3 regions of the Actinosynnema sp. NPDC020468 genome follow, and region 2 is predicted to be linked to each of the others. Evidence: riboswitches for the same ligand, from Rfam matches in the RefSeq annotation. Region 2 holds a riboswitch; each other region holds the start of a gene.
The links. Region 2 has a riboswitch for glycine ahead of gcvT (glycine cleavage system aminomethyltransferase GcvT). Riboswitches for the same ligand answer to the same signal wherever they lie in the genome.
Positions count from the first base shown of each region.

Region 1: another riboswitch for glycine. It lies ahead of gcvP (aminomethyl-transferring glycine dehydrogenase); the one in region 2 lies ahead of gcvT (glycine cleavage system aminomethyltransferase GcvT).
Region 3: another riboswitch for glycine. It lies ahead of gcvH (glycine cleavage system protein GcvH); the one in region 2 lies ahead of gcvT (glycine cleavage system aminomethyltransferase GcvT).

Region 1 is NZ_JBFAEO010000024.1:9,454-19,539, reverse strand. Features, by position in the region: gene AB0G50_RS18615 (substrate-binding domain-containing protein) at 1-393, shown strand, start outside; gene AB0G50_RS18610 (YafY family protein) at 395-1,351, opposite strand; gene AB0G50_RS18605 (DUF3224 domain-containing protein) at 1,415-1,819, shown strand; gene gcvP (aminomethyl-transferring glycine dehydrogenase) at 1,893-4,784, opposite strand; glycine riboswitch at 4,937-5,027, opposite strand; gene AB0G50_RS18595 (MerR family transcriptional regulator) at 5,091-5,657, opposite strand; gene AB0G50_RS18590 (bifunctional nuclease family protein) at 6,160-6,633, opposite strand; gene AB0G50_RS18585 (MerR family transcriptional regulator) at 6,778-7,467, opposite strand; gene garA (glycogen accumulation regulator GarA) at 7,464-7,919, opposite strand; gene gcvH (glycine cleavage system protein GcvH) at 8,033-8,434, opposite strand; gene AB0G50_RS18570 (CDP-alcohol phosphatidyltransferase family protein) at 8,474-9,064, opposite strand; gene AB0G50_RS18565 (hypothetical protein) at 9,382-9,615, opposite strand; gene AB0G50_RS18560 (anti-sigma factor antagonist) at 10,046-10,086, shown strand, end outside.
Region 2 is NZ_JBFAEO010000054.1:19,075-29,160, reverse strand. Features, by position in the region: gene AB0G50_RS30040 (DUF1295 domain-containing protein) at 1-723, opposite strand, end outside; gene AB0G50_RS30035 (cyclopropane-fatty-acyl-phospholipid synthase family protein) at 720-1,991, opposite strand; gene AB0G50_RS30030 (hypothetical protein) at 2,131-2,778, shown strand; gene AB0G50_RS30025 (malonic semialdehyde reductase) at 2,854-3,459, opposite strand; gene glyA (serine hydroxymethyltransferase) at 3,618-4,883, opposite strand; gene gcvT (glycine cleavage system aminomethyltransferase GcvT) at 4,897-5,991, opposite strand; glycine riboswitch at 6,096-6,190, opposite strand; glycine riboswitch at 6,191-6,283, opposite strand; gene AB0G50_RS30010 (DUF3817 domain-containing protein) at 6,347-6,649, opposite strand; gene AB0G50_RS30005 (hypothetical protein) at 6,665-7,033, opposite strand; gene AB0G50_RS30000 (helix-turn-helix transcriptional regulator) at 7,220-7,705, opposite strand; gene AB0G50_RS29995 (hypothetical protein) at 7,886-8,047, opposite strand; gene AB0G50_RS29990 (CaiB/BaiF CoA-transferase family protein) at 8,959-10,083, opposite strand; gene AB0G50_RS29985 (acyl-CoA dehydrogenase family protein) at 10,084-10,086, opposite strand, start outside.
Region 3 is NZ_JBFAEO010000027.1:47,743-57,828, forward strand. Features, by position in the region: gene AB0G50_RS20365 (SSI family serine proteinase inhibitor) at 56-412, shown strand; gene AB0G50_RS20370 (glutathione peroxidase) at 452-937, shown strand; gene AB0G50_RS20375 (hypothetical protein) at 1,029-1,802, shown strand; gene AB0G50_RS20380 (L-serine ammonia-lyase) at 1,877-3,235, opposite strand; gene gcvH (glycine cleavage system protein GcvH) at 3,242-3,622, opposite strand; glycine riboswitch at 3,745-3,836, opposite strand; gene ald (alanine dehydrogenase) at 4,035-5,141, shown strand; gene AB0G50_RS20395 (hypothetical protein) at 5,438-5,620, shown strand; gene AB0G50_RS20400 (hypothetical protein) at 5,626-5,994, shown strand; gene AB0G50_RS20405 (ABC transporter ATP-binding protein) at 6,043-7,245, shown strand; gene AB0G50_RS20410 (ABC transporter permease subunit) at 7,245-8,120, shown strand; gene AB0G50_RS20415 (ABC transporter ATP-binding protein) at 8,207-10,086, shown strand, end outside.

The DNA.
Region 1 (10,086 bases), on a different contig from region 2:
GTCGGCACCGGGCCGGTGGTCGTGCAGCGGCAGGCGCTGCTGGACGGGGTGGGCGGCCTCGAGCCGCGCACCGGCGCGCAGCTGTACTCCAGCGTGGCCGCGCTGTACGAGGACGCGGTGAAGAACTTCCAGCAGGGCAAGAAGAACCGGATCGTCGTGCTGACCGACGGCCCGAACGACGGCGGCCTGAGCCTGGCCGACCTGAAGGCGAAGCTCGCCGCGGCGAAGCAGGCCGACCACGACGTCGAGATCAGCTTCATCGCGATCGGCCCGTCCCCCGACCGCGCTCCGCTCCAGGAGATCGCCCGGTCCTACGGCGGCTCGGTGTCCGTGGCGACCGACGGGCGCGGCGTGGACGCGGCGTTGGCCCAGCTGCTGTCGGCGGACGGGTAGCTCAGTAGACGCGCGCCATGGCCGAGATGGTCTCGGCCATGCGCGCGCGCAACTCGGCGGGCTCCAGCACCTCGACGTCCGCGCCGAGCCGCAGCAGGTCGTGGTGGGCGTGGTCGAGCGACTCGGTCGGCACCTCGACCGTGGTCCACTCGCCGGTCGGCTCCACGCCCTCCAGCTCGCGCGAGGCGACCAGGCTCAGCAGGTAGCGCGCCGACCGCACCCCGGCGGGCGTGAGCCGGACCGTCACCCGCACCGGGTACATCCGCGCCTCGAACCGCGCCGACCACTCCCGCCAGAACGCGTCGAGGTCGAAGGAGCCCCGCTCGAAGACCTCGTCGGACACCGCGACCTCCAGCACCCGCGACACCCGGTAGGTCCGCGGCTCGCCGGCCCGCGCCACGAGGTACCAGGTGCCGGCCTTGAGCACGAGCCCCAACGGCTCCACCACCCGCTCGACCTCTCCACCGCGCGACCCCCACCGCCGGTACCGCACCCACACCCGCCGCTGGTTCCACACCGCGTCCGCCACGACCGACAGGTGCGGCGCGTCCTCGGACCCCCGGAACCACCCCGGCGTGTCCAGGTGGAACCGCTCCTGGATCCGGTCGGCCCGCTCCCGCAACTCCGGCGGCAGCGCCGCCCGCACCTTGAGCCGCGCCGCCGCGACCACCGCGCCCAACCCGAGTTCCGCGGCCGGCCCGGGCAACCCGGCCAGGAACAACGACCCGGCCTCGTCCCCGGTCAATCCGGTGAGCCGCGTCCGGTACCCGTCGAGGAGCCGGTAACCGCCCGCCGGTCCGCGCTCGGCGTACACCGGCACGCCCGCGCTCCCGAGCGCCTCCACGTCCCGGTAGACCGTCCGCACGGACACCTCGAGCTCGTCGGCGAGCTCCCGCGCGGTCATCCGCCCCCGCGCCTGGAGGAGCAGCAGGACCGACAGCAACCGGCTCGCACGCATACCGCCGATTGTCCCCTCGAACCTGACAGGCGGTGTCAGTCACCTCGGCGCACCCTCACACCCATGACCACGCACGCCACCGGCACCGCCGAGATGAAGTCCTGGGACGAGCACACCTGGGACGGCCGCAACTACGACGAAACGAAAGCCCCGAAGCAGACGACGGGCGGCATGACGTCGACGTGGGCGGGCGACCTGGAGGGAACCGCCGAAACCAGGTTCCTGATGCACTACCCGACCGACGACACCTGCACGTCGATCGGCTTCGAGGTCGTCACGGGAACCCTGGCCGGCCGCACCGGAACCCTCGTCCTGCACCACGACGGCGGCTACGCGAACGGCGTCGCCGACGGCACCTTCACCATCGTCGGCGCCACGGGAGACCTGACCGGAACCACCGGAACCGGCCGCCTCACCTGGCTGCACGGCGAACCGGGCCGCTACACCCTGGACTACGACCTCGCCTAGTCCGTCCGGGGCGTGGAACGCGGCGGCGCCCGCTCCCCGGAGAGGGGAACGGGCGCCGAGCAGATCCGCGTGCCTAGCTGTACGCCTCGATCGGCGGGCAGGAGCAGACCAGGTTGCGGTCGCCCTTCGCGCCGTCGATGCGGCGGACCGGAGGCCAGATCTTCGGGGACGACGACGTGCCCGCCGGGAACACCGCCACCTCGCGGCTGTACGGGTGGGTCCACTCGCCCGTCGTCACGGACGCCGCCGTGTGGGGCGCGTTGCGCAGCGGGTTGTCGTCGGCCGGCCACTCGCCCGCGCCCACCAGGTCGATCTCGTGCCGGATCGCGATCATGGCGTCGATGAACCGGTCGATCTCGGCCAGGTCCTCGGACTCCGTCGGCTCCACCATCAGCGTGCCCGCGACCGGGAACGACATCGTGGGCGCGTGCAGACCGTAGTCGGCCAGGCGCTTCGCCACGTCGTCCACCGTCACGCCCGTCGCCTTGGTCAACGCCCGCAGGTCCAGGATGCACTCGTGGGCCACGAAACCGCCCTCGCCGGTGTAGAGGACCGGGAAGTGCTCGTCCAGCCGCCGCGCCACGTAGTTCGCCGCCGCGACCGCCGTCAACGTCGCCCGCCGCAGACCGTCCGCGCCCATCATCCGCACGTACGCCCACGAGATCGGCAGGATCGACGCCGAACCCCACGGCGCGCCCGCGATCGGGCCGACGCCCGAGGCCGGGCCGGCGGAGGGCTGCAACGGGTGGTTCGGCAGGAACGGCGCCAGGTGGGAGCGGACGCCGATCGGGCCGACGCCCGGGCCGCCGCCGCCGTGCGGGATGCAGAACGTCTTGTGCAGGTTCAGGTGCGACACGTCCGAGCCGAACTTCCCGTACTGCGCCAGGCCGATCAGCGCGTTCAGGTTCGCACCGTCCACGTACACCTGGCCGCCCGCGTCGTGCACCCAGCCGCACACCTCGCGCACGGTGTCCTCGTACACCCCGTGCGTCGACGGGTAGGTGATCATGATCGCGGCCAGGTCGTCCTGGTGCTCCACGACCGTCGACTTCAGGTGGTCCACGTCGATGTTGCCCGCGTCGTCGCACTTCACGACCACCACGCGCATCCCGGCCATCACCGCCGACGCCGCGTTCGTGCCGTGCGCCGACGACGGGATCAGGCACACGTCGCGCGCGAAGTCGCCGTTCGACCGGTGGTAGGCCCGGATCGCCAGCAACCCGGCGAACTCGCCCTGGCTGCCCGCGTTGGGCTGCAACGACACCGCGTCGTACCCGGTGATCTCGGCCAGCCACCCCTCCAGGTCGCCGATCAGGGACAGCATCCCCTCGGCGTCGGACGCGGGCGCGAACGGGTGCAGGTCGGCGAACTCGGGCCAGGTGATCGGCTCCATCTCGGCCGTCGCGTTGAGCTTCATCGTGCACGAGCCCAGCGGGATCATGCTCCGGTCGAGCGCGACGTCCTTGTCCGACAACGACCGCAGGTAGCGCAGCAGCGCGGTCTCCGAGCGGTGCGCGTGGAACACCGGGTGGGTCAGGTACTCCGTGGTGCGGCGCAGGTCGGTCGGGATGCCGTCGGCGGTGTCGCCGTCCAGCCCGTCGACGTCGGACACGGTGACGCCGAACGCCTTCCACACCGACTCGAGGTGCCCGCGCGTGGTCGTCTCGTCGCACGCGATCTGCACGTGGTCCGCGTCGACCTGCCACAGGTTCACGCCCAGGTCCCGCGCCGCCGCGACGACGTCGGCCGCCCGGCCCTCGACGTGCGCGCGCACGGTGTCGAAGAACTCGCCGTGCACGACGTCCACGCCGCCCTCGCACAGGCCGGCGGCCAGCACGGTCGCCATCCGGTGCGCCCGGGTCGCGATGTTCCGCAGGCCGTCCGGGCCGTGGTAGACCGCGTACATCGACGCGATCACCGCCAGCAGCACCTGCGCGGTGCAGATGTTCGAGGTCGCCTTCTCGCGGCGGATGTGCTGCTCGCGGGTCTGCAACGCGAGCCGGTAGGCCAACGAGCCGTCCGCGTCGACCGACACGCCGACCAGCCGGCCGGGCAGCTGCCGCTCCAGGCCCTGGCGCACGGCCATGTAGCCCGCGTGCGGCCCGCCGAACCCGATCGGCACGCCGAACCGCTGGGTGGTGCCCACGACGACGTCCGCGCCGATCTCACCCGGCGCGCGCAGCAGCGTCAGCGCCAGCAGGTCCGCGACCACGACCGCCTGCGCGCCCGCCTTGTGGATCTCCTCGATCAGCCCGGCCTGGTCCCGCACGACGCCGGACGCGCCGGGGTAGGACAGCAGCACGCCGAAGAAGTCGCCGCCCAGCCCGAGCCCCTCGAGGCCCTGGGACAGGTCGGCGGTGACGATCTCGATGCCCAGCGGCTCGGCGCGGGTCTCGATGACCGCGAGCGTCTGCGGCAGCGTGTCGACGTCGACCACGAACCGGGCCGACTTGGACCGGCCGGCGCGGCGCACCAGCGTCATCGCCTCGGCCGCCGCGGTGGACTCGTCCAGCATCGACGCGTTGGCCAGCGGCAACCCGGTCAGGTCGCCGACGACGGTCTGGAAGTTCAGCAGCGCCTCCAGCCGACCCTGCGAGATCTCCGGCTGGTACGGCGTGTAGGCCGTGTACCAGGCCGGGCTCTCCAGCACGTTGCGGCGGATCACCGGCGGCGTGGTGGTGCCGTAGTAGCCCAGGCCGATCATCTGGGTCATCGGCCGGTTGCGGGCCGCGAGGGCGCGCAGCTCGGCCAGCGCCTCGGTCTCGGTGGCGGGCGCGGGCAGGTCCAGCACCAGGTCGCGCACGCGGATCGACTCGGGCACCGCGCGCTGGGCCAGCTCCTCCAGCGAGCCGACGCCGATCACGTCGAGGATCCGGGCCAGCTCCGCGGGCCGCGGCCCGACGTGGCGGTCCGCGAACGGGGTGCCGTGTTCGAGCGCGGCGAGAGGGATGCGGTCCTGCGTCATGGGGGCGCCTTTCGGGGGGCTGCGGACAGACTCCTGCCGTTGCCCTCCCCCTCTGTCTTCCGCCCGACACGGGCGCCTGAGAGCTTCACCCGGCCGGGACCGGGCTTGCACCGTCGGCGGGGTCGGTTGCCCGGCCCACTTTCCAGAGGCGTCTCACCCGCGCGGTTCGTGTGCCTGAGAGGTTCCGGGGAGGAGTTGCTCCTTCGGCGCCGAGACGGGCTCGGACTCTCCCGCGCGGGGTAAAGCGACTACCCGCCGATCCTACCCGGCGGCTCGGGCTCCGAGGTTGTCGGCGCGACGCGGATCTCAGCCGGTCGCGCGGGTGCGCCTGCGGCGGGACAGCTCGTCGTCCGGTGTCTCCTCCAGCACGACGCCGTCGGCCCGCTCGGCCGGGAAGTCGTGGATGGTGCCGCTGATCTCCCGCATCGCGCCGCTGACCGCGATGCCGAACACGCCCTGACCGCCCTGGAGCAGGTCGACGACCTCCTCCGGCGACGTGCACTCGTAGACCGTGGTGCCGTCGCTGAAGAGCGTGATCCGGGCCAGGTCCTGCACGCCGCGCCTGCGCAGGTGGTCGACCGCGACGCGGATGTTCTGGAGGCTCACGCCGGTGTCCAGGAGTCGCTTGACGACCTTGAGCACCAGGATGTCCTTGAAGGAGTACAGCCGTTGGCTCCCCGAGCCGTGCGCACTCCTTATCGTCGGGTTGACCAGTCCCGTGCGCGCCCAGTAGTCCAACTGGCGGTAGGTGATGCCCGCGATCTGGCACGCGGCGGGCCCGCGGTACCCGACGAGCTCGTCCGGCAGCGAGGAGTCCGGGAACAGCTCACCCTGTTCGCCGGTGCCGGCCCGGATGCGCGCTTCCTCGACCACGCCTGCCTCCCCTCGACCCGGTCTCGCCGACCGGCGTGAAGCGACCTCGGTGCTCTACGAATGACACCGTGCCGATTCACCTGAGCTCGACGGTAAGACCGGGTAGGGGCCGGGTCAACGCGACTCGCTGGGCGTGTCTTACCTCAACCTCAGGTTGAGGTTGAGGAAGCCGTCTGACGTAGCCCATTCGGGTGGCGTTTAGTGATCGTTTAGCGCAGCACCGTTGACGTTGTGTAATCCAGAAGTGTGACACCAGGGGGTGGCACACGGGGTTGATCCACAACTCACCGCACACACCACGAGGGGCCGGCTTTCACTTCGCGGCCGAAACCCGACCCCTCGTGGTGAACGCGACCCCGAGACCTCCTCCGGGCACGTCGAGCCGTCCGGTCGACCACCGCGCGTCACCCGCGACCACCCCGACACCCGGAAACGCGAAACGGCCCCGACGGGAGCCGTCAGGGCTCGCGGTGCACGGGGCCGGTCGAGGTCGCGCGGCGGTTCAGGTGTCCGCGCCGCGGAAGTCCTCCGGCGAGACCGAGTCCAGGAACTCCCGGAACTTCTCGACCTCGTCCTCCTGCTCGTCGGGGATGATCAGACCCGCCTCCGCCAGGACGCTCTCCTCGGCGTGGATCGGCACCCCGATCCGCAGCGCCAGCGCCACCGAGTCGCTCGGCCGGGCCGACACGCGGATGTCGCCGTCGAAGACGAGTTCGGCGAAGTAGGTCCCCTCCTGGAGGTCGGTGATCCGGACCTGTTCCAACTGCCGGCCGAGCGCGCCGATCACGTCCTTGAGCAGGTCGTGGGTCAACGGCCGCGCGGGCCGGACACCCTGCTGCTCCAGGGCGATCGCCGTCGCCTCCACCGAGCCGATCCAGATCGGCAGGTAGCGTTCGCCCTCGGTTTCGCGCAGCAGCAGGATCGGCTGGTTCGCGGGCAGTTCCACCCGCACACCGACGACACGCATTTCGCTCATCGGGTCTCGCCTCCCTCAGCGCGCTGAAATTCTGGCGTCCCCGCTACCTCACGAGGATCCCCCACCCACATCTCCGACGCTACCCGCCAAGCGGGCCTTCTGCGCAACCGCCCGGGTAGCCGGGATCAGCATGCGGACACCTGTTCACCTGGGCGAAACGCGGTTCGCGACGGCCTCGCGAAGACCCACTTTGACCAGGAGTGTGTGCAGCGTTACGGACAGCGCCGCCAGCTCCCGGACGACCTCCTCGGCACGGGCCCGCGACTGCGGGTCGCGCTGCCGGGACAAAGGTGCCACCAGCTGCTCCACCAACCCGACCTCGCGGTCCGCCGCGGCCTGGAAGGGCCGCAGGTGGCGCGGTTCCACACCGTGCCGCGCCAACGCCCGCACGGTCGTCGCGATCTGCACCGCGTCGCCGTCGTACCACCCCGCGGGACCCGGCTTCACCAGGCCGAAGCGCTCCAGCTCGGCCAGCACGCCGGGCTCGATGCCGGCCCGGGTGACCAGGTCGTCCCGCGTCACGCGCGAGGTCGGGGCGCCGAACTGCTCCGCACCGACCGGGTGCGGAGCGTCCGGAGCGCCGTCCAACTGCTCCTTGATGACCTTCAACGGCAGGTACCGGTCGCGCTGGGCCGCCAGCACGTACCGCAGACGTTCGACGTCGGCGGAGGTGAACTGGCGGTACCCCGATGCCGTTCGTGCCGGGCGGACCAGACCTTCCGACTCCAGGAACCTGATCTTGGAGATCGTCACGTCCGGGAAGTCCGCGCGGAGTTGCGAGAGCACCGCTCCGATGCTCAACCCCCCGCGCTGCGACCGCCCGGCCGCGGTCACTGCCCCCCGGCGCCCGGACCGGTCAGGAACACGAGGCGGAACTTGCCGATCTGGACCTCGTCGCCGTTGGCGAGCACCGCCTGGTCGACGGGCTCGCGGTTGACGTAGGTGCCGTTGAGGCTGCCCACGTCGATCACCACGAACTCGCCGCCCTCGCGGCGGAACTCGGCGTGCCGGCGGGACACCGTCACGTCGTCGAGGAAGATGTCGCTGTCGGGGTGCCGGCCCGCGCTGGTCGTGTCGCGGTCCAAGAGGAACCGCGAACCCGCGTTGGGACCGCGCTTGACCACCAGCAGGGCGGACCCGGCCGGCAGCGCGTCGACACCGGCGACGGCCGGCTCACCGGCGGGGGCCTCTGCGCCCTCGACCTCGGCGAGGAAGTCGGCCCGGAAAACGGAGGTCCGCTCCGGGCCCTGCTCGGGCGGAACGCCTGGCCCGTCGTTCGTGCTCACCTGAGCTCTCCTCCTGCTGCTGGAACCGTCGGGACCGCTAGAACCTATCGTGCCCGAGCTGGCCTCTGAGGAGCGGCTCCCCCTCCGACCGAAGAGCCGCCGGAAGATCGACGTCACCCCTGCGCCGCCAACTCCTGGTACGCGACGGCGTCGAGCAGGTCCTCGACCGCGGCCGGGTCGTTCAGCCGCAGCTCGATCATCCAACCCTCACCGTACGGGTCGGTGTTGACCAGGTCGGGTTCCTGGTCGAGCGCGTCGTTGCGGGCGACGACCTCACCGGCGAGCGGCGCGTAGATGTCGGAGACGCTCTTGGTCGACTCGACCTCGCCGAGCGTCTGACCGGCGCCGACCTGCTCGCCGAGTTCGGGGAGCTGGACGAACACGACGTCGCCGAGTTGGGACTGGGCGTAGTCCGTGATGCCGATGCGCACGGTGTCGTCACCTGTGCGCAGCACCCACTCATGTTCCTCGGTGTACTTCAGCTCCTCGGGAATCACCGCGGTGCGCTCCTTCATGACGGTGGATCTTCGCCGCCGAATCCTCCCACGACCCCGTCAGGCGGCCGCCACCCCCGGCCTTCGGCGCAGCGCGAGCACGAACTGGTAGACGTAGAGCGCGCCCGACCACAGGTAGAGCGCGCCTCCCCACACCATGAAGGCGTACGCGATGGGCCGGGCGATCTGCGCCGCCGTCGACGTGCCCTGGGCGAGCAGCAGGATCGGGAAGGCGTAGAGCAGGTTGAACGTGGCGCCCTTGCCGAGGTAGCTGACCTCGAACGGGCCGTAGCCGCGGGCGCGCAGCACCGGCAGGCACGCGCCCACCACGACCTCGCGGCCGACGAGCACCACGACCACCCACAGCGGCACGATGTCGCGGACCACGAACGCGACGAGCGTGGCGAGGATGTAGAGGCGGTCGGCGGCGGGGTCGAGCAGCGCGCCGAGCCTGCTCATCTGGTCGAGCCAGCGGGCGATCTTGCCGTCCAGCCAGTCGGACAGGCCGGCGGCGACCAGGACGACGACCGCCCAGCCGTCGGCGTGCGGGCCGAGCAGCAGGTAGAGGAACAGCGGCACGCCGAGGAGCCGCAGCACGCTGAGCGCGTTGGGGATGGTCAGCCACCGGTCGGCGGGCTCGTGGGTAGCCACGGGGCGAACTCTAGAGGTCGACCGGGGTGCGGGGACCGCCGGCCGTCCGGGCAGCGGGAATTCACCCGGGACGGCGAATCCGCTCACCCGTCCCGGGTTCACCACTCACCGGCGGTGAACCCGGGTCGACCACGTTTCGCCGGTGTTTCCGACAGGTGTCGAAAACGGGCGCGAAAGCGCAGGAAAGCACGATTCAGCACCGGACCGCGTATTTCGGCCGGTCGACCGCGGCACGCGCGGGCGCTCAGCTCGGTCAGGGGTCGCGCGCCGGCCGGGCGGACCACCCCAGAGGTCCGACCGGATGGGCCCGCGGGTGGTCAGCGGGTGCGGGACCAGCCCCGGCGCTGTAGTTCGTCGCCGGTCAGGGCCTGGGGTCGACCGCGGTCGTCCACGCCTACCCAGCGGGCGCGGAAACCTTCGAGGACGTAGGCGTGGCCCTTGCTCCAGACCACGCTGCACGGGGCTGTGGGCAGCGTTCCCGCGCCGGTCGAGCCGGCACGCGCCGCCCTGCGCTTCGCGGGTTCGGCCTCGGTTTCCGTTCTGGTGCTCATGTGAATCCCTCCGTACAGGGTGTCGCGCGCGGCCTTCGCGGCGTTAACCCCGACACGGGAGCATTCTGCGGGACTGTGGCGCGCGACACCTGTCGATTTCCGGGATGTCTCGCCCATCGGACCCGATCGATCGGTGAGTTGCACCGGGGTCACACCTCAGGTGTATCCGGGTGAGCGTCGCGCAAACCGTTCACCGTGCGTCACCCGCCGCACGTCGCACGTCCGACTACACTGCAACTGATCATGACGCCATCCGCGTGCTTGTGATGTCCCGAGGGGCTCCGTACGGTGGGTGGCGCAGCGGTTGAGCCAACAGCCGCGCCGGGGAGTTCCGGCCTGCGGGCTTTCGTGCCGCTACGCTGCGTCGCGCGCGGACACCCATACGCCCGGGCTCCCCACCCAGCGGTACCGAGCCGAATGAGGAGACCCAGTGACGGTTCAGGATCCGAACGTCGTGGCGACGACCGGAGC
Region 2 (10,086 bases):
CTCCTTGTAGCCGGGCCGCCGGGACGCGATGTCCTTCTCCAGCACCGGTTTCCCGCTGCCCTTCGCGAGCAGCAACGTCATCACCACCGGGCTCAGCACGAAGTACAGGCCGGTCCACGAGGCGCAGGCGAACAGGAACAGGCCCCACCACAGCGTCGCGTCGCCGAAGTAGTTGGGGTGCCTGGTGTAGCGCCACAACCCGCGGTCCATCACCGCGCCCTTGTTCGCCGGATCGGCCTTGAACGCGGCCAACTGCCGGTCGCCGACCGCCTCGAAGGCGAACCCGACCGCCCACAGCGCGATCGCCACCACGTCCAGCACGCCGAACGCCGCGCCGAGGTACTGCGCGTACTGCACGGGCAGCGACACGAACAGCATGATCGCGGCCTGGAGCAGGTACACCCGGTACATCTTCGCGAGCGGGTTCCCCTTGGCGCGCCGGTACATGTCGACGTAGCGGCGGTCCTCCTCCTTGCCGCGGTTGCGGGAGTGGATGTGCCACCCGAGCCGCAGGCCCCACACCACCGTCAGCGCGGTCACCACGAGCCCGCGCGCGGTGTGCGGCGACAGCGCGAAACTCAGCGCCGCGATCACCGCGAAACCCGGGCCCCACACCGAGTCGATCAGGTCGAAGCGCTTGCGGCTCGCGGCGTAGCCGAACAGCGCGGTGATCAGCGCGAGCACCGCCACGACCGACCACAGGACGTTCCAGCCGAAGGTCATCGGGCCCACTCCCGGGTCGCGGGCATCCCGCTCGCGCCACGCGAGTCCGTGCGCACGGCCAAGATCTGGTCCACGCCCATCCGCCCCTCCTCGAACGTCAACGCGCCGCCCGCCAGGTACAGCCGCCACACCCTGGCCTGACCCTCGCCGACCAGCCCGACGGCCTCGTCCCAGTGCCGCTCCAGTGTGTCCGCCCACGCCCGGACCGTCCACACGTAGTGCTCGCGCAGCGCCTCGACGTCGCGGATCTCGAACCCGGCGCGCTCCAGGTGCGCGGTGGTCCGGCTGACCGGGCGCATGTGCATGTCCGGCGCCACGTACGACTCGATGAACGCGCCGCCGCCCGGCTGGTTCGTGCCGCGGGACATCTGCTGGAGCAGCAGCCGTCCGGTCGGCTTGAGCAGCCGGTGCAGCGCGGAGGCGTACTCGGGGTAGTTCTCCTCGCCGACGTGCTCGCCCATCTCGATGGTGGAGATCGCGTCGAACGGCTCCTCGTCCACCTCGCGGTAGTCCTGGAGCCGCACCTCGACCAGGTCCTCCAGGCCCTCCTCGGCGATCCGGCCGAGGATGTGCTGCCGCTGCTGCGCGGAGATCGTCACGCCGGTCGCCCGCACGCCGAAGTGCTTGGCCGCGTGGACGATCATCGAGCCCCAGCCGCAGCCCACGTCCAGCAGCCGCATCCCCGGGCGCAGGCCGAGCTTGCGGCACACCAGGTCCAGCTTCGCGTGCTGCGCCTGCTCGACGGTGAGGTCGGGCGAGGTGTAGTACGCGCACGAGTAGGCCATGCTCGGGTCGAGCACGAGCCGGTAGAACGCGTTGCTCAGGTCGTAGTGGTGCGAGATGGCGTCCCGGTCCCGGTCGCGGGTGTGCAGCCGGCCGGACAGCCGGGCCTCCTCGCCGGGCGCGGCGGGGCGCGGTCCGATCGCGCCGAGCTTGAGCGCGACGCCCAGCGCGCCGAGCACGTCGACGGCCTTCGGCTTGCGCAGCGCGCCACCGCGCGCCAGTTCCCAGAACTTCCTCAACCCCTCGGTCAGGTCACCCTCGACGTCCAGCTCGCCCGCGACGTACGCGCGCGAGAGACCCAGCTCGTCGGGGTTCCACAGCAGCCTGCGCAGCGCCCTCCTCGACCGGATCACGGCGACCGGTCCGTCCTGCGGGCCTGCGGTGCTGCCGTCCCACGCGCGCAGGCCGATCGGCAGCCGGGCGCCCAGCACGCGTTCGACCACTGAGGCGAGTTGACCGGCCACGCCGGCGGTTGCGACCACCACGGAATCCTCCTCGAAACCTCTGCTGATCGACGTTCGGGCGAACCCCTGACTTGGTTCGCACTCCGTCGACCGGGTGAACCCGGCCCCGGACGTGCCCGTAGTCAGCGGTGGAGCGAATTGGACCGAGTGAGGAGTGAGTGTGATCCGACGAAACCGCATCGCCATCGCCGTCGCGGGCGGCCTGGCGGCTGTGCTCGCACTGGTCGTGTACACCTCGAACGCCTCCGGTGTGGACAACCGGAACGTCGCCCAAACCGGTCAGGCGCAACCCCTCCAGGCGCAGGCCGCGCCGGAGGACTACGGCACGGACGCGCCGTTGGCGCCACCCACCAGCGAGGAGCCGACCACCACGACCGAGCCGCCGCAGGCACAGGCCGCACCCGCGCAGGACCCGGCGATCGCGGTCGTGGGCACCAGCGTCCCCAAGATGGGCGACGTCGTGCAGGACGGCGACGGCCGCACGCTCTACCGGTTCGACAAGGACACGCCGAACCCGGCGAAGTCCAACTGCGAGGCCAAGTGCGCGGAGACCTGGCCGCCGCTGCTGGTGACCGGCAAGCCGCGGATCGAGGGCGTGGACGCCGCGATCGTGTCGACGGTGAAGCGGGCCGACGGCTCCGAGCAGGTCACCATCGCGGGCTGGCCGGTGTACACGTACTCGAAGGACGACGGCCCGGGCAAGTGGAAGGGCCAGGGCGTCGGCGGCACGTGGTTCGTGATCCAGCCCGACGGCAAGCGCAACGTCCAGTGCCTGCCCGCGGGCGTCACAGCCCCTCCGGCCGCTTGAGCCACCCGGAAAAAGCCACCAGGAAAAGCCGTGATCCCCGGCCGGGAAAGTCGGCCGGGGATCACGTGACTCGACTCAGAGGACCCTGACGGCCTCTTCGAAGTCCAGGCGCGGGTTGCGCGGGAACGTCGCCGAGTGGTCGGGGTGGCCGATGTTGACGACCACCAGCGGCAGCTGCTCGGTGCCGGCGAAGAACTCCTGGCGGACGCCCTCGGCGTCGAAGCCGGTCATCGGGCCGGCCGCGAGGCCCGCCGCGCGCACGCCCACGATGAAGTAGCCGGCCTGGAGCAGCGCGTTCAGCTTCGCGGCCTCGGTGCGGCGGGTGTCGTCGGCGAACGCGTCCTTGGCGCCCGGGAAGTGCGGGAACGTCTTCGCGAAGTGCTCGTGGAAGTCGGTGTCCGCGGCCAGGATCGCGACGACGGGCGCGGTGCCGGTCTTGGCGCGGTTGCCCTCGCCCATGTGCGGCAGCAGCCGGGCCTTCGCCTCGTCGGACCGCACGAACACCACCCGGAGGGGCTGGTTGTTCATGCTGGTCGGGCCCCACTTGATCAGCTCGTAGACCTCGCGCAGCTCCTCGTCGGTCACCGGGTCGGCGGTGAAGGCGTTCGCCGTGCGGGCCTCGCGGAACAGCAGGTCCTGGGCCTCGGGGGAGAGGGCCAGGTTGTCGAGCGTCGAGGTCATCGTTCCTTCTTTCGGTCGTCCCGTACGCGGGGGATGCGTACGGGACCAACCTAGATGAACTCTCAACTATTTCGGCGAGTTGCGATCGTCACAGCGCCCGACTCACGGCGCCCCGCCCACCGCGCCGGGACCACAGTGCCCGGATCGCGGCGACCGGATCACAGCGACGGGTACAGCGGGTGCTTCGCGGCCAGCACCTCGACCCGCGACCGCAGTTCGGCCAGGTCGGCCGACGGCAGCAGCGCGCTCGCGATGACGTCCGCCACCTCGGTGAAGTCCTCGGCGCCGAACCCGCGGGTGGCCAGCGCCGGCGTGCCGATCCGCAGGCCGGAGGTGACCATCGGCGGACGCGGGTCGTTCGGCACCGCGTTGCGGTTGACCGTGATCCCCACCTCGTGCAGCCGGTCCTCGGCCTGCTTGCCGTCCAGCTCGGACCCGACCAGGTCGACCAGCACGAGGTGCACGTCCGTACCGCCCGTGAGCACCTTCACACCCGCCGCCGCGGTGTCCTCACGGGACAGTCGGTCGGCCAGGATCCGCGCGCCTTCGAGGGTCCGGCGCTGGCGGTCGGCGAACTCGGGCGACGCGGCGTGCTTGAACGCCACCGCCTTGCCCGCGATCACGTGCTCCAGCGGACCGCCCTGCTGGCCGGGGAACACCGCCGAGTTGATCTTCTTGGCGAGGTCGGCCTCGTTGGTCAGGATCACGCCGCCGCGCGGGCCGCCGAGCGTCTTGTGCGTCGTCGTCGTCGTGACGTGCGCGTGCGGCACCGGGCTCGGGTGCAGCCCCGCCGCCACCAGGCCGGCGAAGTGCGCCATGTCCACCATCAGGTACGCGCCCACCGAGTCGGCGATCCGGCGGAACTCGGCGAAGTCCAGCTGCCGCGGGTAGGCCGACCAGCCCGCCACGATCAGCTTCGGCCGGTGCTCCTGCGCCAGCGCCTCGACCTCGGCCAGGTCCACCAGACCGTCCACATCGGACACGTGGTACGGCACGACGTTGTACAGCTTGCCGGAGAAGTTGATCCGCATGCCGTGCGTCAGGTGGCCGCCGTGCGCGAGGTCCAGGCCGAGGATCGTGTCGCCGGGCTGGAGCAGCGCGAACATGGCGGACGCGTTGGCCTGCGCGCCCGAGTGCGGCTGCACGTTGGCGAAACCGGCGCCGAACAGCGCCTTGACCCGCTCGATCGCCAGCCGCTCGATCACGTCGACGTGCTCGCAGCCGCCGTAGTAGCGACGACCCGGGTACCCCTCGGCGTACTTGTTGGTGAGCACCGAGCCCTGCGCCTCGAGCACCGACACCGGGGTGAAGTTCTCCGAGGCGATCATCTCCAACGTGCTCTGCTGCCGGCCCAGCTCGGCGGCCACCGCCTGCGCGACCTCCGGGTCGAACTCCGCGAGGGAGGTGTTGAAGTGCTCCGACATGGTCCAGGCTCCCTTAAGAGTTGCGCTTGTAGAACGGCAGTGCGACGACCTCGACCGGTTCGCGCCTGCCACGGACGTCGACGGACAACTGCGTGCCGGGCTGGGCGTTCGCCTTGGTGACGTACGCCATCGCGACCGAGTAGCCCAGCGTGGGCGACAGCGCGCCGCTGGTGATCTCGCCGATGGGCGTGCCCTCCGCGTCGAGCACGGGGTAGCCGTGCCGCGGCGCGCGCCGGGAGGTGGTCGTGAGGCCGACCAGGGTGGTGTCGACGTCGCCGAGCTTCTCCAGCGCTTCCCGGCCGACGAAGTCGCCCGGCTTGTCGAACTTCACCACGCGACCGAGGTTGGCGTGGAAGGGGGTGCGGTCGAGGCCGAGTTCGTTGCCGTACAGCGGCATGCCGGCCTCCAGGCGCAGCGTGTCGCGGCAGCCGAGGCCCGCCGGCCTCAGGTCGTGCGCGGCGCCCGCCTCCAGCAGCGCGCGCCACACGTGCGGCGCGTCGGCGGGCGCGGTGAACAGCTCGAAGCCGTCCTCGCCGGTGTAGCCCGTGCGCGCCAGCAGCACCGGGCGGCCCGCGACCTGCGACCGGTACGACGCGTAGTACTTGACCGTGCCGAGGTCGGTCGGCGTGAGGCCCTCCAGGATCGCGAGCGACGCCGGGCCCTGCACCGCGAGCAGCGCGTAGTCCGCCGAGCGGTCGGCGACCTCGGTGTCGAAGCCCTGCGCCCGCGCCACGATCGCCTCGTGCACCACGGCGGCGTTGGAGGCGTTCGCGACGACCAGGAACTCCTGGTCGCCCAGCCGGTAGACGATCAGGTCGTCCACCACGCCGCCGTCGGCCTCGCAGATCATGGTGTAGCGGGCGCGGCCGACGCCGATCGCGGACGAGTGGCCCACCAACGCGTAGTCCAGCGCCTTGCCCGCCTCGGGGCCGGTGAGCACGATCTCACCCATGTGGGTCAGGTCGAACAGGCCCGCCGAGGTGCGGACCGCGTGGTGCTCGGCCAGTTCGCTCTCGTAGCGCAGGGGCATCCGCCAGCCCGCGAAGTCGGTGAACTGGGCGCCCAGCGCCTCGTGCTCGGCGTGCAAGGGCGTCCGACGGCTTTCCACGGGGTTCCTCCCTGGTGGGCGCACGGCAGTGCGACCGACCTGTGCGGCCGGTCTGCCGGTACGAAGGATGACACGGTCCATCGGAGACTCCTCGTCGAGAGCGAGCCTCCCCCTCTGTCATGAGCCTGAGAGCTTCGCCGCTGCGTTCGGGCAGCGGCTTGCACCGTGGGCGAGGCTTGCGCCTGCTTTCCAGAGTTGCCTTCGTCGGGCGGTAGCTGTGCCTGAGAGATTCCGGGGAGGAGTTGCTCCTTCGGCGCCCCTGCTCTCCAGGGGACTCTCCCGCGCGACATCGACGGCCGTGTTCAGTTGGTGGCCCAGACGCTAGGCGTGCCGGGGTCGGCGGTCAACCGGCGGCTCACAGCGCGCGGTCGGCGCGGACGCTCTCCACGACCTTGCGCTCGGCGTAGAAGGACACGAACGGAATCGTGCCGGCCAGCAGGACCAGGGCCGTGCCCTTGATCGACCAGCGGGACTTGAGCGCCAGGTCGACGGTCAGCACCAGGTAGACGGCGTAGAGGAAGCCGTGCACCGGACCGACGACGGCCATCATCCCGGAGTTGCCGCCGAGGTACTTGACGAACATCGCGGCCACGAGCACCAGCAGGCCGACACCCACCACGTAAGCCATGAACCTGAACCGGCTCAGCGCACCGCTCATCGCCCTACCTTCACCTCACCGCGTGTCCCGCGCGTGGAGTGCCGCGAGGAAGCGGTTGTAGGCCGCGTGCTCGTCGTCCTCGTCGTCGTGCGCGGGTGATCCGACGGGTGCCACGGTAACGGGCGGGGTCACGGGCTCGGCCACCGGCTCCTGGGCGATGCGGGCCTTGTTCCGGGCGTCCAACCGGCGGATGCGCCACACCATGAAGGCCGGGAAGAGGCCGAAGAGGGGCCACTGGAAGACGTAGCCGAGGTTCTGGAACGTGCCGCCGGCCTCGGAGAAGCGCTCCCACTGCCAGTAGGCGAGGCCGCAGCAGACGGCCAGCGAGAGCAGGCACACGACCGCGATACCGACCCGCTTGGGGGTGACGACGGCGCTGCCCATGCCCTCGATCGTACTTCGCGGGGTCGAGCACCCGACCACCCGCGTCAGGACGGCCGCGCGATCATCCGCGCGGCATCCCCTTCGGGACTGGGGCTCCCGGTTGCGGCGCCAAGAGCCCACTCCCCTTGCCGGCCCTGGGGCTCCCTTGACGGCGGAGCCCTCGGGTCGTCCCCGAACTCGTTCCCGCTAGGCCACGCCGTCCCGGCGTTGCCTCTGCAACCTGGCCACACACCAGGCCGCCGCACTGCCCCGACGCAGGTGCTGGAGCACCGTCATCGGTCCGAGACGTCGACCGAGGTCGGCGGGGCTCAGCCCGGCCGCCCGGTAGTCGAGCGCGCGCTGGTCCAACGGGCTGATGCCCGCGTCCCACCACGCTTCCGCCTCCGTCAGGTCGCCCACCAGCTGCCAGTAGCTGGCGGCGGCCGCGAGGAGGACCTCGGGCACCTCGGGTGCCCGCTTCCTCATCGCCACGACGTACGCCGGGTCCGCGGATTCGACCCGCATCACCCCGCGGTTGCCGCCGGTCGCCCGCTGCACGGGGATCCCCGGTGACGGCGGGGCCTCGGCGAGCCACGCGTCCTTGATCCGGTTCACCTCTTGCAGCTCGGCGTCGTCCGAGCGCTCAGCCGCCCACTGCCGCAGCAGCTCGTCGACTCCGGAGTCCTCGACCATTCTGCCTCCTCGTCGGTCGAAGATCAGCCAATGCAGCGCACCGTATTAGCGGGTACCGACAACCGCTAGACCCTTGTTCGGCCAAAACCCTGTTACCAGGGCGTTATAGCCCTCATTCCACCCATACGGTGCAACGCCGGCGGCCCCCGACCACCGTGGGTGACCCCGGCCGTCGAACACCTATGCGAAGAGGCTGCGGACGAACGTCAGGATGGACTCGGCGCCGTCCCGCAGCCCGCCGAGGGCCGCCTTGACCGCCTGGGCGGACTGGTCGGGCTGGGTGATCAGGAAGAACAACACCAGCGCGACGACCGCCAGCGTCACCACCTTCTTGAGGTTCACTGAATGCCTCTCCGTCCGTTGACAGGTGCCGGTTGGGCGCGTCGAGGCGTGCCTCGTCACCCGCCATGGTCCCCCATTCACCCGGATGACAACCCTCGAACCGCCGACATCCCACGTCCGGCCGCATGTCGGAGCACGCTGCCACGCCGAGCGAGCGCCGGCGTCACCCGAACGGACGATCAAGAACAGGCCGCCGTCCGTCGATGCTGTGGGTACGAGCACATCGCTCACCTCCCCGCACGAACCCCGAGGTGCCGCACCACCGTCTTCTCTCCAGGCCCTGTCACCCAGTTGCGCGGCACCCACCACACCGCGTGACCGTGGTCAATGAAGGCCGACACCATTTCAGGCGACACCTTCACCGCTTTGTTGCGCCCTTTTTCAGACCAATCCTCACCAGACCAATCCCTTTTTCCGCCGGGGTGCGGTCCCCGGCTCGGGGCACCCGGCCTCCCGAACGAGTGGTCCCGATCGAGTGGGCGGCCCCACCCGCCGGAGCCCGCGCCCCACCCCGTCCCGACGGCCCGGAACCGAATCGGCCTCGGATTTTCCCGGCGGAACGCGACAACCGCCGCCTTCCGGACACCCGACCCCGGATTCCGCCCCACCGCCACCCGCCGGACCAGCGTGGACACGCGACCACCGCGCGCGGGCCCGGCACACCGCCCCCGCAGTCCAGACCACCCCGCCGCGGCGCGCCGACCCACGAGGCCGACCACCGGCGTAGCGCGGCACCCGGGGCACCGTCACCACAGGCGACCGCGAGCGTGCGCGACCCGGGTCCGGAGCGGCCGGCGAGCAGCCCGAACCCCCCGCCCGCACGGCGCCTTCCCCGGGCGGGAGGCCCCGGCGGCCGCGACCCGACCGGAGGCGTCAGGTCGGACGACCGGCCAACCCTCGGCGTCCCGGTGTCAGGCCACCACGCCCGCGGCACGAAGCGCGTCGACCTCGGCCTCCGCGTAGCCGGCCTCCGCCAGGACCTCCGCGGTGTGCTCGCCCTGCCTCGGCGGCGGGGCGGGCACCGCGGCCGGGGTGCGGGCGAAGCGGGGTGCCGGTGCGGGTTGGGGGATGCCGGCGATGTCCACGAAGGTCGACCTCGCCTGGTTGTGGGGGTGGGACGGTGCTTCCCGCGGGGTCAGCACGGGGGCGAGGCAGGCGTCGCGGCCGGCGGCCAGGGCGGCCCACTCGTCGCGCGGGCGGGTGGCCACGGCGGCGGCGATCAGGGTGCGGAGGTGGGGCCAGGTGCTCGGGTCGTTGCGGTCCGGGAGGTCGGGCGGCAGGTCCAGCAGGGCGACCAGGTCCGCGTAGAACTTCTCCTCCAGGGCGCCGATCGCGACGAAACCGCCGTCCGACGCCTCGTACACGTCGTAGAACGGGGCGCCGCCGTCGAGCAGGTTCCCGCCGCGGCCGCCCGGCCACGCGCCGGACGACGCCATGCTGTGCACGAACGTGGTCAGCAGCGCCGCGCCGTCCACCATCGCCGCGTCCACGACCTGGCCCCGGCCCGAGCGCGACCGCTCGTACAGGGCGGCCAGCACGCCCATCGCGAGCAGCAGACCGCCGCCGCCGAAGTCGCCGAGCAGGTTCAGCGGCACGGTGGGCGGCGCGCCCGCCCGCCCGATGGGCTCCAGCGCGCCCGCGACCGCGATGTAGTCGATGTCGTGCCCGGCCGCCGACGCGAGCGGGCCCGTCTGGCCCCACCCCGTCATCCGGCCGTAGATCAGGCCGGGGTTGCGCGCCAGGCACCGCGCCGGCCCGAGGCCGAGGCGTTCGGTGACGCCCGGGCGGAAGCCCTCGACCAGCACGTCCGCCGACTCGACCAGCCGGAGCACCACCTCGGCGCCCTCCGGACGACGCAGGTCGACGCCGACCGACCGGCGGCCGCGGCCGAGCAGGTCGCCCGGCACGGCCGACCCGCCGCGCACGCGGTCCACCCGCACCACCGACGCGCCGAGGTCGGCCAGCACCATGCAGCCGAACGGCGCGGGGGCGAGGCCCGCCAGTTCGACCACCCGGAGCCCTTCGAGGGGGCCCATTTA
Region 3 (10,086 bases), on a different contig from region 2:
CACGATGCGGTGAGCGGGCTGGAACGGGGCTGCCCCGCAGGTCAGGGTGGGGGTCATGGGCGTACTTCCGTTGGTCGCGGCGCTCGCCGCGCTGGTACCGAGCACCTCCGTCCCGGCCGAGTCGGGATTCCTGTTGGCCCTCAACCGGTCGAGCACGATCCGGGTGGTGAACCTGGACTGCTCGCCGCCCGGCGGGTCGCACCCGCGCGCCGAGGAGGCGTGCGCCGAGCTGGCGCTGGCGAACGGCTCGTTCGACCAGCTGGGCACCGAGGGCGTCGCGTGCACGATGGAGCTGAACCCGGTGACGGTGCGGGCCATCGGCCACTGGCGCGGCGAGACCCGGCGGTTCCTCAAGACCTACTCGAACTCGTGCGTCCTGGAGGCGGCGACCGGCACGGTGTTCAAGTTCTGATCTTCACCCGGTCGCCGGGCGACTCGTAGCCTGGGTGTCATGAGCATCCACGACATCCCGGTGTCCACCCTGTCGGGCGAGCCGTCGAGCCTGGGTTCCCTGCGCGGCAAGGCGGTGCTGGTGGTGAACGTCGCGTCGCGGTGCGGCCTGACGCCCCAGTACGCCGGCCTGGAGCGGTTGCAGGAGCGGTACGCCGCGCGCGGTTTCTCGGTGGTCGGGTTCCCGTGCAACCAGTTCGCCGGGCAGGAGCCGGGCACCGCCGAGGAGATCGCCACGTTCTGCTCGACCACCTACGGGGTGAGCTTCCCGCTGTTCGAGAAGATCGACGTGAACGGCCCGGAGCGCCACCCGGTGTACGCGGAGTTGACCGCCGCCGCCGACCAGGACGGCGAGGCGGGCGACGTGCAGTGGAACTTCGAGAAATTCCTGCTGTCGCCCACCGGGGAGATCACCGCCCGGTTCCGGCCGCGCACCGAGCCCGAAGACGAGGTCGTGCTGAAGGCGATCGAATCCGTGCTGCCGTAATCGCGTTATCACCCGATCGTGTGAGACCGCCCGGATAACACCGGGCACCCATTTCCCGAAAAACGGCGTACACCGACCGAGGACGTGCGCCATGGCCTCTCCACCGGCACCGCACCACCCGTTCCCCCCGGCCGCGCCCGCGCACCCGACGAAGTTCGCGGGCCTGGCCGTGGCGGCCCTGGTCCTCGGCGTCACGGGCCTGGTCTGCTCCCTCGTCCCCCTGCTGAACATCCTCACCGCCGTGGGCGCGCTCGTCGGCGCGGTCCTGGGGATCATCGCCCTGGCCGGCACCCGGCGAGCGATGGCCGCGATCGCCGTGGTGCTGTGCGTCGTGGCGATCGTGGTGTCCGTGATGGTCCAGTCCGCGCTGGTCAACACCCTGGACGGGGCCGCGGACAGCGGCACGGTCACCCCGGCGAGCGCCTCGGCCCGGGCCGAAGGCGTCGTCGCCCCGCCGCCCGCCGCCCGGAGGGCGCCGACGTGGGGCGAGCGCTACACGTGGCCCGGCGGCCTGGCGGTCGAGGTCGCCGCCCCGACCACCTGCACCCCGGGCCGCTACGCCGCGCCGTCGGACGTGACCAGGGCGGCGAAGGTCGCGATCACCGTGGTGAACGGCTCCGCGAAACCCTTCGGGACGGCCGTTCTGACGATCGGGGTGGACGCCCAGTTCAACGGCCGCAAAGCCGACTCGATCTTCGACCTGGACGGCCCCTGCGACACCGACTTCGAATCCACGACGGTGCTGCCGGGAAAGTCCTACACCTACCAGGTCTCCTTCGCGGTGACCGCCGAACCGGGCGAACTCCAAATAGCCCTGCAACCGGACTTCGGCTCCGGGAAGGCGATCTTCGTCGGCCAGGCCTGAGCCCGCCGCGAGAAAGCCCCCCGCCGCGCGCTCGGGCGCGGGACGGGGGGCGTCGCGAAATCAGGACCTGGGAATCAGCACTCGATGACGTTCACCGCGAGACCGCCGCGGGCCGTTTCCTTGTACTTCACCTTCATGTCCTTGCCGGTTTCGCGCATGGTCTTGATGACCTTGTCCAGCGACACGAAGTGCGAGCCGTCGCCCCGCAGCGCCATCCGCGCCGCCGTGATCGCCTTGATCGACGCCAGCGCGTTGCGCTCGATGCACGGGATCTGCACCAGTCCCCCGATCGGGTCGCACGTCAGGCCGAGGTTGTGCTCCATCGCGATCTCCGCCGCGTTCTCGACCTGCTCCGGCGTGCCGCCCAGCACCTCGGCCAACCCGCCCGCCGCCATCGAGCACGCCGACCCGACCTCGCCCTGGCACCCGACCTCGGCGCCCGAGATCGACGCGTTCTCCTTGAACAGCACGCCGATCGCGCCGGCCGTCAGCAGGAACCGCACGATGCCGTCGTCCGACGCGCCCGGCACGAACCTGGCGTAGTAGTGCAGCACCGCCGGCACGATCCCGGCCGCGCCGTTCGTCGGCGCCGTCACCACCCGGCCGCCGGCGGCGTTCTCCTCGTTCACCGCCAGCGCGAACAGCGTCACCCAGTCCATCACCCGCAGCGGGTCGGTCGCGTAGTGCTCCGAGGCCAACCGCGCGTGCATCTCCGCCGCGCGCCGCCGCACCTTCAGACCACCCGGCAGCTCGCCGGTCTCGACGCACCCCTGCGCCACGCACTCCTGCATGACGCCCCAGATGCGCAGCAGCGACGAGCGCACCTCGGCCTCCGGCCGCCAGGACAGCTCGTTCGCCAGCATCACCTCGCTGATCGACAGGCCGTGCTCGCGCGTGCGCGCCAACAACTCGTCCCCGGTCCGGAAGGGCAGGGCGAGCGGGGTGGTGTCGGGCTTGATGCGGTCGGCGCCGGTCGCGGTCTCGTCCACCACGAAGCCGCCGCCGACGGAGTAGTACACCGCCGAGTCGACCACCGCATCACCCGAGTAGGCGGCGAAGCTCATCCCGTTCGGGTGCAGCGGCAGCGACTTGCGGCGGTGCATCACCAGGTCGGTGTCTTCGCGGAACGCGATCTCCCGCACGCCACCCAGCAGCAACCGGCCCGTCGCCCGGATTTCGGCCACCCGCCGCTCGGCCTCCCGGGGGTCGACCTCCTCCGGCCGGTGACCCTCCAGACCCAGCAGCACCGCCTTCGGGCTGCCGTGACCATGTCCGGTTGCACCGAGTGAGCCGAACAGCTCCACATGCACCCGGTCGACTGAATTCAGAGGCAATCGATCGATGAACATGGTCGCGGCTCGCATCGGGCCGACCGTGTGGGAACTGGACGGCCCGATACCGATGGAGAACAGGTCGAAGACGCTGATCGCCACGGCCGCTCAGCTCTCGGTCAGTTCCGCGTACTTCGCGGCGGTGAGCAGGCCCTGCGCGTCGGTGACGGTGACCTTGAACAGCCAACCCTCGCCGTACGGGTCGTCGTTGATCGCCGACGGGTCGTCCCCGACCGCGGTGTTGACCTCGACCACCTCGCCGCTGACCGGCGCGTACAGGTCGCTCACCGACTTGGTCGACTCGAGCTCGCCGCACACGTCGCCGGACTGCACGACCGTGCCGACCTCGGGCAGCTGCACGAACACGATGTCGCCCAGCGAGGACGCGGCGTAGGAGGTGATGCCCACCGACACGGGCTCCTGGGTGCCCGGCACCCAGTCGACCCACTCGTGCTCGGCGGTGTACAGCAGGTGTTCGGGAAAGGTCACGGCAGCGCTCCCTGACAGGTGGGTTCCAGGTCCCCTGCTCTGTCCTGGGACCTGAGAGCTTCACCGCATCGTCGCGGCTTGCACCGTGGGTGCGCGCCGCGGGGCACGCTTTCCAGAGTCGCCTCGCCCGCGCGGTTCTCGCTGCCTGAGAGTGTGCGGGGTGCTTGCTCCTTCGGCGCCCCGGTCGTGCCGAGGACTCTCCCGCGCGGGTTCCGGCGCAGGTGGGCGCCGCGGCCGATGTTCAGTTGGAGTGACCCGAACGCTAGGTGCCGACCACGACGGGTGTCAACGCGCGGCGGCCCTTGTTCACCTCGCACAAACGCGGACCTCGCCGTTCGTGCTCCCGGCACGATGACAGGGCGCACCGGGTACCCGACCTTTGGCGTACCGAGTAGGAGCGAAGGAGCCCACCGTGCGGATCGCAGTTCCCCGCGAGATCAAGAACCACGAGTACCGCGTCGCGCTGACCCCCGCGGGCGCCCACGAGCTGTCCTCCCGCGGGCACGAGGTGTTCGTCGAGGCCGGCGCGGGTCTGGGCTCGGCCATCACCGACGAGGAGTACCTCGCCGCCGGCGCCAAGGTGCTGGCCACCGCGGACGACGTGTGGGCCGAGGGCGACCTGGTGCTCAAGGTCAAGGAGCCCATCGCGGTCGAGTACCCCCGGCTGCGCAAGGGCCAGGTGCTGTTCACCTACCTGCACCTCGCCGCCGACCTGCCGCTGACGCGGGCGCTGCTGGACTCCGGCACCACGGCCATCGCCTACGAGACCGTGCAGACCGCGAACGGCGCGCTGCCGCTGCTGGCACCGATGTCCGAGGTCGCGGGCAGGCTCGCGCCCCAGGTCGGCGCGTTCTCGCTGATGAAGCCCTCCGGCGGGCGCGGCGTGCTGCCCGGCGGCGTGCCCGGCGTGCACCCGGCGCGGGTCGTGGTGATCGGCGGCGGCGTGGCGGGCCTCAACGCGGCCACCATCGCCGTCGGCCTCGGCGCGGACGTGGAGATCCTCGACACCAACGTGGACCGCCTCCGGCACATCGACTCGCTGTTCCAGGGCCGGCTGCGCACCGTCACGTCCAACCGCTACTCGGTCGACCAGGCCGTGCGCGAGGCGGACCTGGTGATCGGCGCGGTGCTGGTGCCCGGCGCGAAGGCGCCCAAGCTGGTGAGCAACGAGCTGGTCGCGCAGATGAAGCCGGGCTCGGTGCTCGTGGACATCGCGATCGACCAGGGCGGCTGCTTCGCCGACTCGCGGCCGACCACCCACGCCGACCCGACCTACCAGGTGCACGACTCGGTCTTCTACTGCGTCGCCAACATGCCCGGCGCGGTGCCCCGCACGTCGACCTACGCGCTGACCAACGTCACGCTGCCGTACGCGGTCGCGTTGGCGGACAAGGGATGGCGTGCCGCGCTGGCCGCCGACGCCGCCCTGGCGCCCGGCCTCAACGTGCACGAGGGCCTGCTGACCAACGAGCCGGTCGCGCAGGCGCACGAGCTGGAGTTCACGGCCTTCGAGAGCTGATCGCCGCAACAGGAAAGGGCCGCCCGCACAACCGCGGGCGGCCCTTTCAACGTGAGGCGGCCCGCTCAACCAGCCTGGGGGTCACTGGGAGCGGGCCGCGTGGCCAATCTTAGCCGGGAACGGGGTCCGCTGCCCAGGCGCGGGGGTCGAGTCGTGGCCAATTCTTCACCGCGTCAGGGCACGTTCCGTGGTTGTGCCTCAAGCAAACGAGTGAATTCGCGTCGTAACGGGTCAGTCACGACACGGTCTCGACCGATGCCTCAGGCAGACCTTCCGCCGCAGGGATCGGAGCGCTCATGGCACACCCGCAGGGCTGGATCGACTGCCACGACCCGTTCGGCCGAGACCGGTCGGTGACGGTGGTGGTGGAGGACGACCGGGTGCTGCTCGTCGCCCCGCCCGGCGAATCGGCTGTGATGTCGGTCACCCAGACCCGTCGGTTGCACCGCCTGCTCGACCAGGCCGCGGACCGGATGTGATCGGGGTGGACGAAGCGCTCCGCGCCGCCGTGCTGCGCCGGCTGGCCCACCTGGACGAGGTCGCCGAGAGCGGCGAGGCCGACGCGCTGGTGCCGCTGGCGCGCTCCGAGATCCACCGGCTCGCCGACGGCTGGCGGCTGCTGTTGACCGTGCACCAACCGGATCCGGACAGCCGGTGCCTCGCGTGCGTCGGCGTGCTGCGGCACAAGCGGTGGCCGTGCCAGGTGTGGACGATGGCGCACCAGCACCTCATCGGCGAGGGCGTGCCGCACCGCGAGCGCAGGCGACCGCTGCGCTACCCGTTCGGACGTGTCACCACCACCCGGGATCTACCGGAGGTGACGCGGAAACCACGACACGCCCGACCCGAGTGATCCGCCTAGGGCAGGATGACCCCCGGTAGGAGCACTCGGGAGGGACGCGTGCACGACGGCAGTGGCCGCATCGTGGTGCAGAACTTGACCAAGCAGTTCGGTCCGGTCGCAGCGGTGCAGAATCTGAGCTTCACGGTGGAACCCGGTTCGGTGACCGGCTTCCTCGGTCCGAACGGCGCCGGCAAGACGACGACCCTGCGCATGCTGCTCGGGCTGGTGACGCCGACCGCGGGCATCGGCCTGATCAACGGGCGCCCGTTCCACCAGCTCGGCAACCCGGGTCGGGTCGTCGGCGCGGTGCTGGAGGCGCAGGGGTTCCACCCCAAGCGCACCGCGCGCAACCACCTGCGGGTGTACGCGGCCGCGATCGGCGTGCCGGACCAGCAGGCGGACCGGGTGTTGGAACTGGTCGGCCTCGGCCAGGCCGCGGACCGCAAGGCGGGCGGGTTCTCGCTGGGCATGAAGCAGCGGCTGGCACTGGCCACCGCGCTGCTCGGCGACCCGCAGGTGCTGGTCCTGGACGAGCCGGCCAACGGCCTCGACCCCGAGGGCATCGCCTGGCTGCGGCAGTTCCTCCAGTCCTACGCCCGGTCCGGCCGCACGGTGCTGATCTCCAGCCACCTGCTGGCCGAGGTCGAGCAGACGGTGGACCAGGTGGTGATCGTCAGCCGCGGCCAGACCATGTACTACGGCCCGCTGGCGAACCTGCGCGACTCGCAGCAGAGCCGGGTGCTGGTGCAGCCGTCGGACCCGGGCGCGCTGGTGGCCGCGTTGCAGGCCGAGGGCATCTCGGGCATCGAGCAGGTGCCGGACGGCCGGATCGCGATCGCGGGCGTCGACGCGAAGCGGGTCGCCGACCTCGCGCTGAAGGCGGGCGTGTCGGTGTACGGCATCCAGGAGGAGAAGGCCGACCTGGAACGGCTGTTCTTCCAGCTGACCAGCGGTCAGTACGCGGCGCCGCCGCCACAGCAGCAGTACGGGGCTCCGAACCCGTACGCGGCGCCGAACCCGTACGGCGACCCGGCGGCGCAGAACCCGTACGGCGGGCAGCCGCCGGGTTCGGGCTACTACGCGCCGCCGCAGGGGTACCAGCAGCCGGGGTACCAGCAGGCTCCCCCGCCGGTCGTGCCGCCTCCGGTGGCACCGCCTCCCGCGGTACCGCCTCCGGGCACGCCGCCGCAGGGGTACCAGCAGGATCGGCAGCAGGGGTACGACCAGCCCGGCCAGGGCGGTCTCGGGGGCGGTGCGTGATGCTGGGAAACCTGGTCAAGGCGGAGTTCCGCAAGACGACCACCACCGGGTTGTGGTGGGGACTGCTCATCCCGACGTTCGTGATCGCGCTGGGCTGGGCGCTCGGCACGGGCGCGATCGGTGACGGCATCCTCGAGGTGTTCAGCAGCTCCGAGGCCGAGGAGCTGACCAACGCCTTCGGGTTGGACCCCAGCCAGTGGCAGCTGTCGCTGTTCGGCATGGCGCGCAGCATCAACGTGGCGACGATCTTCCCGATGATCTTCGGCGGGCTCGCGATCTCGAACGAGATCAACCGGCGGACCATCACCACCACGTTCCTCACCGCGCCCAACCGGGTCGCCGCGCTGACCGCGAAGATGCTGGTCTACATCGCGTGGGGCGCGTTCTACGGCATCGTGATCGTGGCGTCGGTGAGCATCGGCATCGCGCTGACCTCCTCGCCGTCGGCGCTGCCGGACGCGGGCGGCTGGCTCGCGATGTGCGCGGTGGGCCTCGTGGCGTCGATCCTGATGACGATGTTCGGCGTCGGCGTGGGCGCGTTGATGGGCAGCGTGGTCGGCACGACGGTGGTGCTGCTGCTGTACATGCTGATCGTGGAGAACCTGATCCAGCTGGTGCTCAGCTCGCAGGGCGCGCCGTGGTTGATCGGGTACCTGCCCAACGGGTCGGTCAACGGGATCACCGGGTCGGTGGCGTCGTCGCTGTTCCTGTCGGCGGCCGGGGTGGTGCCGGACGAGGTGGTCCAGGCGACCCGGTTCTTCGCCGGTGGGCTCGGGGCGTTCGAGTGGTGGATCTCCGGGTTGATCTTCCTGGCCTGGACCGCGTTGTTCTTCGCCGGCGGGTGGGCGTCCACGCAGCGCAAGGACATCACGTAAGGGCTGGGCGGCCGGGTCGCGTGAGGGTTCGCGTGAGCTGAGTCGCCTGATCGGAAACTGTCGGGGGTCCGACCTACTGTGGACCTGTGACCACTTCGGACGGCTGGATTCGCAGACTTGCCACGGCGTGCTGGAAGCATCGGCCGCTGGTGGTCTGGTCTGTGTTGGCCGCTGTTGTGGGTACGGGGTTGCAGGCGGTCGGGCCCCTTTTGATCAAGTTCGCCGTTGATGACGCCGTGGCCGGGCGGACTGATCGACTGGGCCTGTTGGCGACTGTTCTCGTCGTTTTGGAAGTTTTGACCTTTGGCACCGCGTTTGTCCGGCGGTATCTGGGGGGCCGGCTCGCTGTTGATGTGCAGCACGATCTGAGGCAGGCCGTCTTCGGCGCGGTCCAGCGCTTGGACGGGGCCAAGCAGGACGTCCTGAGGACCGGCCAGGTCGTGTCGCGGTCGATCACCGACCTGCAACTGGTGCAGAGCCTCCTGTCGATGACGCCCCTCGCGTTCGGCACTGTGGTTTTCGCGGTGGCCGCACTGGGGGCCATGTTCTGGTTGTCGCCGCTGCTGACGGTGATCGCGCTGGTGGTCGTGCCGGCGGTCGCGTTCGTGGCCGCGCGCAGCCGGTTGACGCTGTTCCCGGCGACCTGGTCGGCGCAGCAGCGGGCGGCGGACGTGGCGCAGCAGGTCGAGGAGACCGTCACCGGCGTGCGGGTGGTGAAGGGGTTCGGGCAGGAGGCGCGGGAGATCGCGCGGTTGGAGGACCGGGCCCGGACGCTGTTCGCCGAGCGGATGCGGGCGGCCCGGTTGACCGCGCGGCCCTCGGCGACGTTGACCGCGCTGCCGTACGTGGGTCAGGTCGGGGTGCTGGCGCTGGGCGGGTACCTCGCGCTGCACGGGCAGGTCACGCTCGGCACGTTCCTGGCGTTCGCGACGTACGTGGCGAACCTGGTCGGGCCGACCCGGTTGTTCTCCGGGTTGATGGTCACCGCGCAGCTGGCCCGCGCCGGGGTCGAGCGGGTCTACGAGTTGATCGACTCGCAGCCGGACGTGGAGGACGGTGCGCGGGACGTGCCCGCCGGCCCGGTGGCGGTCGAGTTGGTTGGTGTCACGTTCGGGTACACCCGGGCCGAGCCCGTGCTGACGGACGTGTCCCTGCGGATCGCGCCGGGCGAGACGGTCGCGATCGTGGGCACGGCGGGGTCGGGCAAGTCGACGGTGTCGTTGCTGCTGCCCCGGTTCTACGACGTGCACTCGGGTTCCGTGTCGGTGGGCGGCGTCGACGTGCGGGAGCTGCGGCTGGGGTCGCTGCGGTCGACGGTGGGCGTGGTGTTCGAGGAGGCGTTCCTGTTCTCCGACACCGTGCGGGCCAACATCGCCTACGGGGTGCCGGACGCGACCGACGAGCAGGTGGAGGCGGCGGCGCGGGCGGCCGAGGCGCACGGGTTCGTCAGCGCGTTGCCGGACGGGTACGACACGCTGGTCGGCGAGCGGGGGTTGACGTTGTCGGGCGGGCAGCGGCAGCGGGTGGCGCTGGCGCGGGCGTTGTTGACCGATCCGCGGGTGCTGGTGCTGGACGACGCGACGTCGGCGGTGGACGCGGCGACCGAGGCGGCGATCCACCGGACGTTGGCGGCCGTGACGGCGACGCGGACGACGTTGCTCATCGCGCACCGGCGGTCGTCGTTGGCGTTGGCCGACCGGATCGCGGTGTTCGACGCGGGGCGGGTGGTCGACGTCGGCACCGACGCCGAGTTGCGCGGGCGGTGCGCGTTGTACCGGGAGTTGTTGGCCGGGCCCGGTGAGGTGATCGAGTCCGCGGTGCGGGTCGTGGACGTGGAGCCCGGGCCGGACGGCGTCACCGCGGCGCTGTGGCCGGAGCCCGAGCCCGACGAGGACGAGTTGGCGGTGCGGGCCGGGAATCGGGTGGTGCGGGGGTCGTCGTCGGGCGGGAGTGGCGGTGGACGTGG